DNA from 2 places in the Rhodococcus sp. 06-1460-1B genome. Region 2 is predicted to be linked to the other one. Evidence: riboswitches for the same ligand, from Rfam matches in the RefSeq annotation. Region 2 holds a riboswitch; the other holds the start of a gene.

Region 1 (6,707 bases), 320 kb from region 2:
TCTGCTGCGCGTGCGTAGCGCTCCTCCCGAGCCGGGATGGCGTCCATTCCGTGATTGCGTGCTTCGGCGTCGAACATGGAGGTGACGACGTTCCAGCCGGCCCGTCCGCCGCTGATGTGGTCCAACGACGCCAGCATGCGCGCGGCATGGAACGGTGTGTAGAACGTCGACGACACGGTGGTAACCAGACCGATGTGTGTGGTCGCTCTGGCTATGGCCGACAGCGCCGTGATCGGTTCGAGAAACCAGGTTCCTGCGCCGGCCGGATCGCGAACGGAATGCCCGTCGGCAAAGAACACCGCGTCGAACTTTCCCCGTTCGGCCAGCTGCGCAAGTTCCTCGTAGTACGCGATGTTGCCCAGGTCCTCCACTCGCGAATCGGGATGCCTCCACGCTGCGCTGTGATGTCCGCAGCCGTACAGAAACGCGTTGAGGTGCATATCAGTTCTTGACCAAACCGCCGTCGACAACGAGGTTCTGACCGGTCACCGACCGCGCCCACGGGGAGGCGAAGAACAGCAGAGCATCGGCGAATTCCTCCGGCGTGGTGACGCGTTGCAGCGGGGTCGAGGCCGCGATGAAGTCGAACACCTCGGCCGGGGTCGCGGCACTGGCATCGGTGGTGCGCAGCAGTCCGCCCGAGACCATGTTGACGGTGATGTTGTCCGCGCCCAGGTCCACGGACAACGTGCGCGTCAGCGAGAGCAGGGCGGCCTTGGAGGCAGTGTAGTCGTGGTACGGCACCACTGGATTCTGGAACAAGTTGGTGCCCACGTTGATGATTCGGCCGAAGCCCGCCTCACGCATTCCCGGCAGGGCCGCCTGCGTGGTGAGCAGTGCCGCGCGAACGCTGCCCCGCAGTTGAGCGTCGAACCGATCCCAGGTGATGGTGTCGGCCTTGGGGCGGGCATCTCCGTCGAAGGAGAAGTCGGCCAATGCGTTGTTGACGACTGTGGTGATCGGAGTGCCGAAATGCGCACGGGCCGAGTCGAACACCGAGGCCACCGCGCTCTCGTCGGTCACGTCGCCCTGAACCGCGAATGCACGGTCGCCGAGCCTTTCCGCCAACGCCTCCGCTGCCTCTTTGCTGGTGCGGTAGTCGATCACCACACGTGCGCCCTCACCGGCGAACGCCGCGGCGATCGATGCTCCCAGTCCGCGGCCGCCGCCGGTGACCAACACTGTCTGCTCGTCGATCTTCACGTGCATCGCCTCTCGTTCGAGGTCGGGACCGTCGCGAGGGACAGGAAATACCGAAACGTCACGACATTCCCTTCGCTGGTCCTAACCAGATCAGGTTCGACGGGTGTGATCTCAGCCCTGACGGGCACCCCGTGTCGCGGTCGACTGTACCTGTAGGTCTCTCTACTGCTTTCTTGCGCTCGACGTAGATAGCCGAATACAGCCGTATGCAGCGATCAGCCGATGACAGCCCAGCCGTGGGGAGGAACGCTTACCCGTCCGTCGTTCAGGTGCGCCTCACCGGCCAGCACTTCGCTGCCCTGGGCCGGGTAGTCGATGGCCTCGTCGCCGAGGTTGAGCGCCACCGTCATCGAATTGTCGTCCGCGTACACGCGGTAGAGCAGTGCGGTGTTGGTGAGCTCGAGTGTCTCGGTGCGCGCGGAGTACAACCACGGATTGCGACGCCGAACTGCGATCAGCTCCTGATGCACTCGGTAGACGGGCCAGCCGTACGGGGCGAGATCCTCGGAAGTGTCCGGGTATTCGGGACGCACCTCGTCATCACCGCCGACGCGATCTTCCTTGATACCGCGGAATGCCTGCTCGTCGCCGTAGTAGATCATCGGCATCCCGCCCACGGTGAACAGAACCACCAACGCGTGCAGCAGATGTCGCTCGTCCTCGATGACGCTGGCGATGCGATTGACGTCATGATTTCCCACGAACGTGGCGGGCACGAATGCGTCGAGCCAGCCGTTGTGACGCTCCAACGCGTGCGAGAGCTCGAAGAAGTTGAGCTCGCTCAGGCCACTCCAGATCGCCTTCCACAGTTCGTACTGGGTCACCGAGTCCAACGTGGACGCCGAGACGATCCGGTCGTAGTCACCGTGAATGACCTCGCCGAGAAAGTATGCTGCCGAATGCTTCTCGCGAACCTTCGGCATCACCGCAGCCCAAAAGCGCGGCGGTACCGCGTAGGCCGCGTCGAGCCGCCAGGCGTCCACGCCGCGTTCGAGCCAGTGCGACAGCACGTCCACCACGTACTGCTGCACGTGCGGGCTCTCGTGGTTGAGCGCGACCAGTTCGTCGTGGCCCTCGAAATTGCGATGCGTCGGCTCGTCCCCGGACCAGTCGAGGTGGAACCACTCCGCGGCCTCGGAATCCGGGCCCTCGGCCAGAGCCTCACGGAACTTCGGGAAGCTCTGCGCGACATGGTTGAAGACGCCGTCGAACATGATCTTCAGGCCGCGGGAATGCGCCGCAGCGATCAGCGAATCGATGTCCTCGTCGGTGCCGAGCCGACCGTCGACGTGGTAGTAGTCGACAGTGTCGTAGCCGTGCTTCTCCGACTCGAAGATCGGACCGAGGGCGATGCCCGACGCACCGAGCTCGAGGGCGTAGTCGAGCCACTTCTCGATTCTGTTCAGCCGGTGCAGATCCGACTGCGATTCACCGTCCCATCCGTGTACCGGAGCGCCGGTGAAGCCGAGCGGGTACAGGTGCCACCAGATGGCGTGCTTCGTCCACTCCATCAGGACGCCTCGATCGAGTCGCGACCGAGCTCGCCCGCGCCGGTATGGCCGGACAGGCTGGTCACCAAGTCGAATTCGGCCAGCAGGCAACGTAGTACGTGTGCAACACCCTCCTGCCCGCCGAGGGCGAGACCGTACAGGAACGGGCGGCCGAGAAGAACCGCATCGGCACCGAGCGCCAGCGCCTTGGCCATGTCGGCACCGGTGCGCACACCGGAGTCGAACAGGATCGTCAGTTCGTCACCGACGGCCTCGACGATGGACGGCAACGCGTCGAGAGACGGCCTGGCACCGTCGATCTGACGGCCGCCGTGGTTGGAGACGACGATGCCGTCGACTCCGTGGGCGGCCGCTTCTCGGGCGTCGCCGACGGTGCAGATGCCCTTGAGCACGATCGGGCCGTCCCAATGCTCTCGCAGGAACGCCAGGTTCTTCCACGACAGCCCCGGGTTGGGGAACATCTGCGCCCAATGCATCGCGGCTGCAACGGGATTCTCCTCGACGGGCTGAGCGAGTCCGGCTTGGAACGCCGGATCGCTCAAATAGTTCTCGATGCCGAGGTTCGCCAAGAACGGGAGGTACCCGCGGTCGAGATCGGCGGGCCGCCAGCCCAGCAACGTCGTGTCGAGCGTCAGCACCAACGTGGTGAATCCGGTGTCCTTCGCGCGCTGCAGGAAGCTCAGCAGAACCGATTCGTCCGTCGGCCAGTACAACTGATACCAGCGCGGCGCATCTCCGCCCGCCTCGGCGATCTGCTCGAACGAATGCGACGCCTGCGTCGAATGTATGTACGGCACACCGAGTTCCGCAGCCGCGCGAACCGTCGCGAGTTCACCGTCGGGATGGGCGAGAGTCTGAATACCCACCGGAGCGATCAACAGCGGTGCAGGCATGTCGGTGCCGAGCACGGTGCACGCATGATCACGCGAGGCCGAGCTGCGCAGCATCCGCGGCGTGATGGCCCACCTGTCGAAGGCGGCCCGGTTCGCCCGCGCCGTCGAGCCACTGCCCGCGCTGGCGACGATGTAGCCGAGCGCCTCGGGCGAGAGCTTCTCGGCAGCCTGGTCCTCCAGCCGCGCCAGATTGGTGGTGATCGACGGTGTCTGCTGGGCGAACATTCCGGCGGCGTAGATGCCGAGTTGGTGATCGCTGAAGTTGCTGGGCCTGGCCTCGGTCATCGTTCGACCCTACCGGGGCACCGCCGAGGATCGGGCGAGAAATGCGTCCAGCAGGGCCGAGCACCGCTTGCGAGCTGCTGCTTCGGAGTCGGCAATGTCTTGCCTGATCTGGTGCACGTCCACCGCGTGTTCGACGCCGTCGCGCTGCCACGCGGCCGCCCATGCATCGTAGGTATCGAGGTCGATCTCGGGGTGGAACTGCAACCCGAGGTGTGGACCGAGAACGAAGGCCTGTTGCGCTGCCTCGTTGCGGGCGATCACCGTCGCCTCCGGCGGTGCGACGAACGTGTCACCGTGGAATTCCATCCACGGGCCCGGGGCGATGAGCTCGGGATCGGACGTCTCGACCTCGACGAATCCGTATTCGGGATGCTCGGACTTGCGTACCGATCCACCGAGCACCCGGGCGAGCAACTGGCCGCCGAAGCAGACGCCGAGGATCGGAACACCTGTGTCGATCGCGTCCCGCACATACGCGATCTCCGGCGCGAGCCACGTCAGCGTGTCGTCGTACGCGGCGTCGGGTGAGCCCATGACCACCACCACCTGCGCGTCGGACAGCGTCGGTGGTGCGACATCGGGACTGTGGTCGAAGGAATGCACGTCCAACCGGAAACCCCTGGTGTGCAATTCGGCGGCGAGGGTGCCGATGTCGCGACGCGCCAGGGACGGGTCCCGGTCGTGGACGAGAACTACGGCGCGCGGGTTGTTCGGGTATGTCACAGGGCTCCTTTACGGTGTTCGTGCACACCGTACGACAGACTGGATCCGATGCCACCTCGTAAACGCACTGCCCGATCCACCACTGCCCGCACCGTCAAGGCCGGGCAGAGCAGCGCTGCGCGAAAGTTCGCGGCTGCGAAGAACGGTGAGCCTGCGGCGAAGAAAGCTGCCCCGAAGAAGGCCGCACCTCGCAAGAGAGCAGCCCCGCGCAAGACCTCGCCCCGCAAGTCCGCCGCCCCCGATCTTCGGGTGCCCGATCCCGGCGAGCGCGTGTGGGTGTTGGACGTGCCGTTCGAGGATCGGTCCGCGGCGGGCGCAGCGGGAGCGCGCTGGTACCCCGGACCGCGCGTGTTCGCGTATTACGGAACCGAACTGCCCGAGTACCTGCAGCCGTACGAATCGATGCCGTACAGCCTGCAGCGGTGGCTCGAGGACGACGCGAACGACAGTTGGCGCGACGAAGAGGTGCGCGAACGGGCGATGCAGCCTCGCGACACCCAACTCGAATCGGTCCGACGCCATCTGGCCGCGCTCGACGCCGGCTTCCCGTACTTCGCGCAGATGGATTCGACGGGTCTGGGTAAGACGTTGGCCGTGTGCGAGGCCGTGCGGCAGATGTCGGCCGCCGAGATCGGCACGGTTCTGGTGGTGGCACCCAAGGGTGCGCTGCCGGGGTGGCGTCGCACCATTGCAGACAGCGAGGCGGACATCGAGCCGTCCGACCGCAAGCGTTGGTTGCTGATCACCTATCAGTCCACCAAGAAGCTGCTGTCGGTTCCGCCCGAGACCGATCTGGGCAAACGTAAACGGACGCAGAACAAGCGGACCATCTCGCTGGGCGAGCTGCGGTTCGACATCGACGTGGTGATCGCCGACGAGTCGCATGCGTTGATGAACATCGAATCGCAGCAGTCGCAAATTCTGTGGCGGTATCAGGAGGCGGCCCGATCCGTCGTGTGGATGTCTGCCACTCCCGGCTATCAGCCGCTGCATTTCGCGTACATGGCCCGTGCCGTGGAACGCAGCCGCGGCGTCGAGATCCTCGGTGACGACGAGTATCTCGGGTATGCCGTGACGATGAAGTGGGCGGAGTTCCTCATCGAGTCCGGGTTCGCCGTCAAGGCAGGGAAGGCGACGACGGGGTTGACCACGTGGCGGTGGGAGCCCGAGGACGCGACGACGCGAGCCCGCGACATCGCGTCTGTGCACGGTTGGTTGTCGGGAGGCGCTGTGCCGTGGTCTATTTCGCGGCCGTCCCCACCGACTCCGCGGGAGCCCCTCGGCCAGGAACTCACGGCCGCGCAGAAGCGGCTGTACAACTCGGCGTGGGTGGACTACCGCAAGGAAGTCGGCCTGCCGATCTGGAAGGCCGTCGGCGGAAAGAGAGTGCTGCAGAAGAATCCGAGTACTCGTGCGGCGACGCTGCGATTTCGCCAGAAGTGCTCGTACCTGCGCATTCCCGCGTCTGCGGATCAAGTCCGGACGTGGGTCAAGGCAGGCAATCAGGTGTTCGTCTCGATGTTCTACCGCGAGTCGGTCGCTGCTCTGGCCCAGACACTTCGAGACGAGGGGCTCGAGGTCGCCGTGGTCGACGGGAGCATGAGCAGTCCCGAGCAGGAGGCGTCGATCCGCCGTTTTCAGACCGGCGACGCGTCGGTCATCGTCTCGACCACCACGAGCGCGATCAACCTGCACACCAACGAGTTACTGCTCCCGGAGGGGACGGTCTCCACACTCGCACCGCGCGTGACGCTGATTCACGATCCTCGGTGGACACCCATCGACATCAGGCAGATCGAGGGCCGCGCCAATCGCATCGACAACGACCACAACCACACCACGTCGACCTGCTACTACGGCTACGCCGAGGGCACCGTCGAGGAGGAGATGGTGCTCACCGGGATCGAGCGCATCGCGGATCTGGGATCGATCGTGGGGCAGGCGGATCTGATCGATCCGGAGGCTTTCCTCGCGGCGAAAGTGGATGCCGGAAAATAGCGACAATTGTGAGCAATCGTCCACGCGCCCGAGTAGGTTCGGTCCCATCGACAATTCGTCGATAGTGGGCTCACTTTGGCACCAGGAGTAGTCA
Region 2 (6,707 bases):
AACACGCGCGGTCCGGGGTACCAGCGCGCTCCCGCTGCGCCCGCCGCGGACCGATCCTCGAACGGCACGTCCAACACCCACACGCGCTCGCCGGGATCGGGCACCCGAAGATCGGGGGCGGCGGACTTGCGGGGCGAGGTCTTGCGCGGGGCTGCTCTCTTGCGAGGTGCGGCCTTCTTCGGGGCAGCTTTCTTCGCCGCAGGCTCACCGTTCTTCGCAGCCGCGAACTTTCGCGCAGCGCTGCTCTGCCCGGCCTTGACGGTGCGGGCAGTGGTGGATCGGGCAGTGCGTTTACGAGGTGGCATCGGATCCAGTCTGTCGTACGGTGTGCACGAACACCGTAAAGGAGCCCTGTGACATACCCGAACAACCCGCGCGCCGTAGTTCTCGTCCACGACCGGGACCCGTCCCTGGCGCGTCGCGACATCGGCACCCTCGCCGCCGAATTGCACACCAGGGGTTTCCGGTTGGACGTGCATTCCTTCGACCACAGTCCCGATGTCGCACCACCGACGCTGTCCGACGCGCAGGTGGTGGTGGTCATGGGCTCACCCGACGCCGCGTACGACGACACGCTGACGTGGCTCGCGCCGGAGATCGCGTATGTGCGGGACGCGATCGACACAGGTGTTCCGATCCTCGGCGTCTGCTTCGGCGGCCAGTTGCTCGCCCGGGTGCTCGGTGGATCGGTACGCAAGTCCGAGCATCCCGAATACGGATTCGTCGAGGTCGAGACGTCCGATCCCGAGCTCATCGCCCCGGGCCCGTGGATGGAATTCCACGGTGACACGTTCGTCGCACCGCCGGAGGCGACGGTGATCGCCCGCAACGAGGCAGCGCAACAGGCCTTCGTTCTCGGTCCACACCTCGGGTTGCAGTTCCACCCCGAGATCGACCTCGATACCTACGATGCATGGGCGGCCGCGTGGCAGCGCGACGGCGTCGAACACGCGGTGGACGTGCACCAGATCAGGCAAGACATTGCCGACTCCGAAGCAGCAGCTCGCAAGCGGTGCTCGGCCCTGCTGGACGCATTTCTCGCCCGATCCTCGGCGGTGCCCCGGTAGGGTCGAACGATGACCGAGGCCAGGCCCAGCAACTTCAGCGATCACCAACTCGGCATCTACGCCGCCGGAATGTTCGCCCAGCAGACACCGTCGATCACCACCAATCTGGCGCGGCTGGAGGACCAGGCTGCCGAGAAGCTCTCGCCCGAGGCGCTCGGCTACATCGTCGCCAGCGCGGGCAGTGGCTCGACGGCGCGGGCGAACCGGGCCGCCTTCGACAGGTGGGCCATCACGCCGCGGATGCTGCGCAGCTCGGCCTCGCGTGATCATGCGTGCACCGTGCTCGGCACCGACATGCCTGCACCGCTGTTGATCGCTCCGGTGGGTATTCAGACTCTCGCCCATCCCGACGGTGAACTCGCGACGGTTCGCGCGGCTGCGGAACTCGGTGTGCCGTACATACATTCGACGCAGGCGTCGCATTCGTTCGAGCAGATCGCCGAGGCGGGCGGAGATGCGCCGCGCTGGTATCAGTTGTACTGGCCGACGGACGAATCGGTTCTGCTGAGCTTCCTGCAGCGCGCGAAGGACACCGGATTCACCACGTTGGTGCTGACGCTCGACACGACGTTGCTGGGCTGGCGGCCCGCCGATCTCGACCGCGGGTACCTCCCGTTCTTGGCGAACCTCGGCATCGAGAACTATTTGAGCGATCCGGCGTTCCAAGCCGGACTCGCTCAGCCCGTCGAGGAGAATCCCGTTGCAGCCGCGATGCATTGGGCGCAGATGTTCCCCAACCCGGGGCTGTCGTGGAAGAACCTGGCGTTCCTGCGAGAGCATTGGGACGGCCCGATCGTGCTCAAGGGCATCTGCACCGTCGGCGACGCCCGAGAAGCGGCCGCCCACGGAGTCGACGGCATCGTCGTCTCCAACCACGGCGGCCGTCAGATCGACGGTGCCAGGCCGTCTCTCGACGCGTTGCCGTCCATCGTCGAGGCCGTCGGTGACGAACTGACGATCCTGTTCGACTCCGGTGTGCGCACCGGTGCCGACATGGCCAAGGCGCTGGCGCTCGGTGCCGATGCGGTTCTTCTCGGCCGCCCGTTCCTGTACGGTCTCGCCCTCGGCGGGCAGGAGGGTGTTGCACACGTACTACGTTGCCTGCTGGCCGAATTCGACTTGGTGACCAGCCTGTCCGGCCATACCGGCGCGGGCGAGCTCGGTCGCGACTCGATCGAGGCGTCCTGATGGAGTGGACGAAGCACGCCATCTGGTGGCACCTGTACCCGCTCGGCTTCACCGGCGCTCCGGTACACGGATGGGACGGTGAATCGCAGTCGGATCTGCACCGGCTGAACAGAATCGAGAAGTGGCTCGACTACGCCCTCGAGCTCGGTGCGTCGGGCATCGCCCTCGGTCCGATCTTCGAGTCGGAGAAGCACGGCTACGACACTGTCGACTACTACCACGTCGACGGTCGGCTCGGCACCGACGAGGACATCGATTCGCTGATCGCTGCGGCGCATTCCCGCGGCCTGAAGATCATGTTCGACGGCGTCTTCAACCATGTCGCGCAGAGCTTCCCGAAGTTCCGTGAGGCTCTGGCCGAGGGCCCGGATTCCGAGGCCGCGGAGTGGTTCCACCTCGACTGGTCCGGGGACGAGCCGACGCATCGCAATTTCGAGGGCCACGACGAACTGGTCGCGCTCAACCACGAGAGCCCGCACGTGCAGCAGTACGTGGTGGACGTGCTGTCGCACTGGCTCGAACGCGGCGTGGACGCCTGGCGGCTCGACGCGGCCTACGCGGTACCGCCGCGCTTTTGGGCTGCGGTGATGCCGAAGGTTCGCGAGAAGCATTCGGCAGCATACTTTCTCGGCGAGGTCATTCACGGTGACTACGACCGGATCGTCTCGGCGTCCACGTTGGACTCGGTGACCCAGTACGAACTGTGGAAGGCGATCTGGAGTGGCCTGAGCGAGCTCAACTTCTTCGAGCTCTCGCACGCGTTGGAGCGTCACAACGGCTGGCTCGACGCATTCGTGCCCGCCACGTTCGTGGGAAATCATGACGTCAATCGCATCGCCAGCGTCATCGAGGACGAGCGACATCTGCTGCACGCGTTGGTGGTTCTGTTCACCGTGGGCGGGATGCCGATGATCTACTACGGCGACGAGCAGGCATTCCGCGGTATCAAGGAAGATCGCGTCGGCGGTGATGACGAGGTGCGTCCCGAATACCCGGACACTTCCGAGGATCTCGCCCCGTACGGCTGGCCCGTCTACCGAGTGCATCAGGAGCTGATCGCAGTTCGGCGTCGCAATCCGTGGTTGTACTCCGCGCGCACCGAGACACTCGAGCTCACCAACACCGCACTGCTCTACCGCGTGTACGCGGACGACAATTCGATGACGGTGGCGCTCAACCTCGGCGACGAGGCCATCGACTACCCGGCCCAGGGCAGCGAAGTGCTGGCCGGTGAGGCGCACCTGAACGACGGACGGGTAAGCGTTCCTCCCCACGGCTGGGCTGTCATCGGCTGATCGCTGCATACGGCTGTATTCGGCTATCTACGTCGAGCGCAAGAAAGCAGTAGAGAGACCTACAGGTACAGTCGACCGCGACACGGGGTGCCCGTCAGGGCTGAGATCACACCCGTCGAACCTGATCTGGTTAGGACCAGCGAAGGGAATGTCGTGACGTTTCGGTATTTCCTGTCCCTCGCGACGGTCCCGACCTCGAACGAGAGGCGATGCACGTGAAGATCGACGAGCAGACAGTGTTGGTCACCGGCGGCGGCCGCGGACTGGGAGCATCGATCGCCGCGGCGTTCGCCGGTGAGGGCGCACGTGTGGTGATCGACTACCGCACCAGCAAAGAGGCAGCGGAGGCGTTGGCGGAAAGGCTCGGCGACCGTGCATTCGCGGTTCAGGGCGACGTGACCGACGAGAGCGCGGTGGCCTCGGTGTTCGACTCGGCCCGTGCGCATTTCGGCACTCCGATCACCACAGTCGTCAACAACGCATTGGCCGACTTCTCCTTCGACGGAGATGCCCGCCCCAAGGCCGACACCATCACCTGGGATCGGTTCGACGCTCAACTGCGGGGCAGCGTTCGCGCGGCACTGCTCACCACGCAGGCGGCCCTGCCGGGAATGCGTGAGGCGGGCTTCGGCCGAATCATCAACGTGGGCACCAACTTGTTCCAGAATCCAGTGGTGCCGTACCACGACTACACTGCCTCCAAGGCCGCCCTGCTCTCGCTGACGCGCACGTTGTCCGTGGACCTGGGCGCGGACAACATCACCGTCAACATGGTCTCGGGCGGACTGCTGCGCACCACCGATGCCAGTGCCGCGACCCCGGCCGAGGTGTTCGACTTCATCGCGGCCTCGACCCCGCTGCAACGCGTCACCACGCCGGAGGAATTCGCCGATGCTCTGCTGTTCTTCGCCTCCCCGTGGGCGCGGTCGGTGACCGGTCAGAACCTCGTTGTCGACGGCGGTTTGGTCAAGAACTGATATGCACCTCAACGCGTTTCTGTACGGCTGCGGACATCACAGCGCAGCGTGGAGGCATCCCGATTCGCGAGTGGAGGACCTGGGCAACATCGCGTACTACGAGGAACTTGCGCAGCTGGCCGAACGGGGAAAGTTCGACGCGGTGTTCTTTGCCGACGGGCATTCCGTTCGCGATCCGGCCGGCGCAGGAACCTGGTTTCTCGAACCGATCACGGCGCTGTCGGCCATAGCCAGAGCGACCACACACATCGGTCTGGTTACCACCGTGTCGTCGACGTTCTACACACCGTTCCATGCCGCGCGCATGCTGGCGTCGTTGGACCACATCAGCGGCGGACGGGCCGGCTGGAACGTCGTCACCTCCATGTTCGACGCCGAAGCACGCAATCACGGAATGGACGCCATCCCGGCTCGGGAGGAGCGCTACGCACGCGCAGCAGAGTTCGTCGATACTGCACTGGCACTCTGGGATTCGTGGGAGCCCGATGCCCTGACGCTCGATCGCACCGGGATGTACGCCGACCCGGCCAAGGTGCACTCGATCGACCACGACGGCAAACACTTTCGAGTCGACGGCCCGCTGACGGTGCCGCGGTCGCCGCAGGGCAGGCCGGTTCTGTTTCAGGCCGGGGCGTCGGGCCCGGGCCGCGACCTGGCGGCGAAGTATGCCGAGGCGATCTACGCCGTCGCCTACGATCTCGTTGCCGCGCAGAGCTATTACGAGGATGTGAAGTCTCGCATCGACAGTGCTGGTCGCGACAGTGCGACAGTGGGCATCATGCCGGGACTGGTGACGTACATCGGCTCGACGATGGACGAGGCCCGTCGCAAGAAGGCCGAACTGGACGTCTTGCTGCCGACGGAACAATCCCTGGCGATGCTCTCGACGTTCACCGGGCAGGATTGTGCTGCCTGGGAACTCGATGAACCGGTGCCCCCGCTACCGCCGGCAGCAGAGTTCACCGGACCGCAGGGCCGCTACGAGACGATTCTGCGCATCGTCGAGAAGGATGACCCCACCGTGCGTGAGTTGCTCGGCACGCTGGCGGCCGGCGGTGGGCACGCCACGATGATCGGCACACCGGAGTCCATCGCTGACGAGATGGAATCGTGGATCGGCCGCGGTGCCGACGGCTTCAACCTGATGTGCCCGCGCTACCCGGACTCACTCGCCGACTTCGTCGAACACGTGGTCCCGATCCTGCAGCAGCGCGGCCTCTTTCGATCCGAATACACGTCGTCCACGCTGCGCGGGCATCTGACCGTATGACCTGAAGGTTCAGTCCAGCGAGTCGATGAATTCTGTCGTCAATCGTGCGATGTCGTCCGCATGGGAGATCGGCGACCAGTGACCCGCCGGAATGTCGTTGCGCGTGAGGTTCTTCACCCACATGCCGGTGTCGTCGTAGTGGTACGGCCGCACCGCGACGTCCTCGGTGTTGACGATGAGGTGCACGGGGATGTCGATGTACCGATCTCGCGGATTGGTCAGAATCGGAATGATGTTGGCGCGGTACAGGTTGGTGCCGTTGGTTGCGTCCGACCACAGCGTGGGGTTCTGGGTGACGAGCTTCGGATCGACGCCGGAAAATTCTTGTAGAAATGCCGGCCAGCCCTTGGCGAACTGTCGCTTGATGCGCAGCGTCGACAGGCCGGGGATGTGAAAGGTGACGGTGTACCAGGACGCTCGGGTCTGGGCGAGAACCTGCTTGATTCCGGCAAGAGTGGGACGACGCAGGCGCGACTGCGACCACTTACCCAGGTGATCGAGGTTGGGTCCCGAAATCGATGTGTACGAACGGATTCGATCCTTCGCCTGGGGCTGGGCTGCAGCCTCCCATACTTCGACGGCGCCCCAGTCGTGCGCGAGCACGTGAACGGGAGCGTCGGGGCTGACCGCATCTGCCACGGCATAGAAGTCCGCCGCCAACCGGGCCAACTTGTACGCCGACTGCTCGACCGGCACCGTGCTCTCGCCGGCTCCGCGCGAGTCGTAGCTGATCACCCGAAAACGGTCTTCGAGTTGCGGGACGATGTGGCTCCACAGTTCGTGAGTATCGGGCCACCCGTGAACGAGGACGATGGGTTCGCCCTCGGGGTTTCCGCTCTCGAACACCGCCAGCCGAATGCCTTCGTTGACGACCGTCATGCGAACTGCGTTGCTGCTCACTGTCTTTCCG

Evidence for each region. Region 2 has a riboswitch for thiamine pyrophosphate ahead of CH268_RS03745 (3-oxoacyl-ACP reductase). Riboswitches for the same ligand answer to the same signal wherever they lie in the genome.
Region 1: another riboswitch for thiamine pyrophosphate. It lies ahead of CH268_RS01990 (3-oxoacyl-ACP reductase); the one in region 2 lies ahead of CH268_RS03745 (3-oxoacyl-ACP reductase).

Annotation. Positions count from the first base shown of each region.
Region 1 is NZ_NOYS01000006.1:38,206-44,912, forward strand. Features, by position in the region: gene CH268_RS01985 (LLM class flavin-dependent oxidoreductase) at 1-440, opposite strand, end outside; gene CH268_RS01990 (3-oxoacyl-ACP reductase) at 442-1,209, opposite strand; TPP riboswitch at 1,253-1,345, opposite strand; gene CH268_RS01995 (alpha-amylase family glycosyl hydrolase) at 1,419-2,714, opposite strand; gene CH268_RS02000 (alpha-hydroxy-acid oxidizing protein) at 2,714-3,892, opposite strand; gene CH268_RS02005 (type 1 glutamine amidotransferase) at 3,902-4,615, opposite strand; gene CH268_RS02010 (helicase-related protein) at 4,664-6,613, shown strand; gene CH268_RS27690 (DUF6131 family protein) at 6,707-6,707, shown strand, end outside.
Region 2 is NZ_NOYS01000006.1:361,976-368,682, forward strand. Features, by position in the region: gene CH268_RS03725 (helicase-related protein) at 1-305, opposite strand, end outside; gene CH268_RS03730 (type 1 glutamine amidotransferase) at 354-1,067, shown strand; gene CH268_RS03735 (alpha-hydroxy-acid oxidizing protein) at 1,077-2,255, shown strand; gene CH268_RS03740 (alpha-amylase family glycosyl hydrolase) at 2,255-3,550, shown strand; TPP riboswitch at 3,624-3,716, shown strand; gene CH268_RS03745 (3-oxoacyl-ACP reductase) at 3,760-4,527, shown strand; gene CH268_RS03750 (LLM class flavin-dependent oxidoreductase) at 4,529-5,797, shown strand; gene CH268_RS03755 (alpha/beta fold hydrolase) at 5,807-6,697, opposite strand.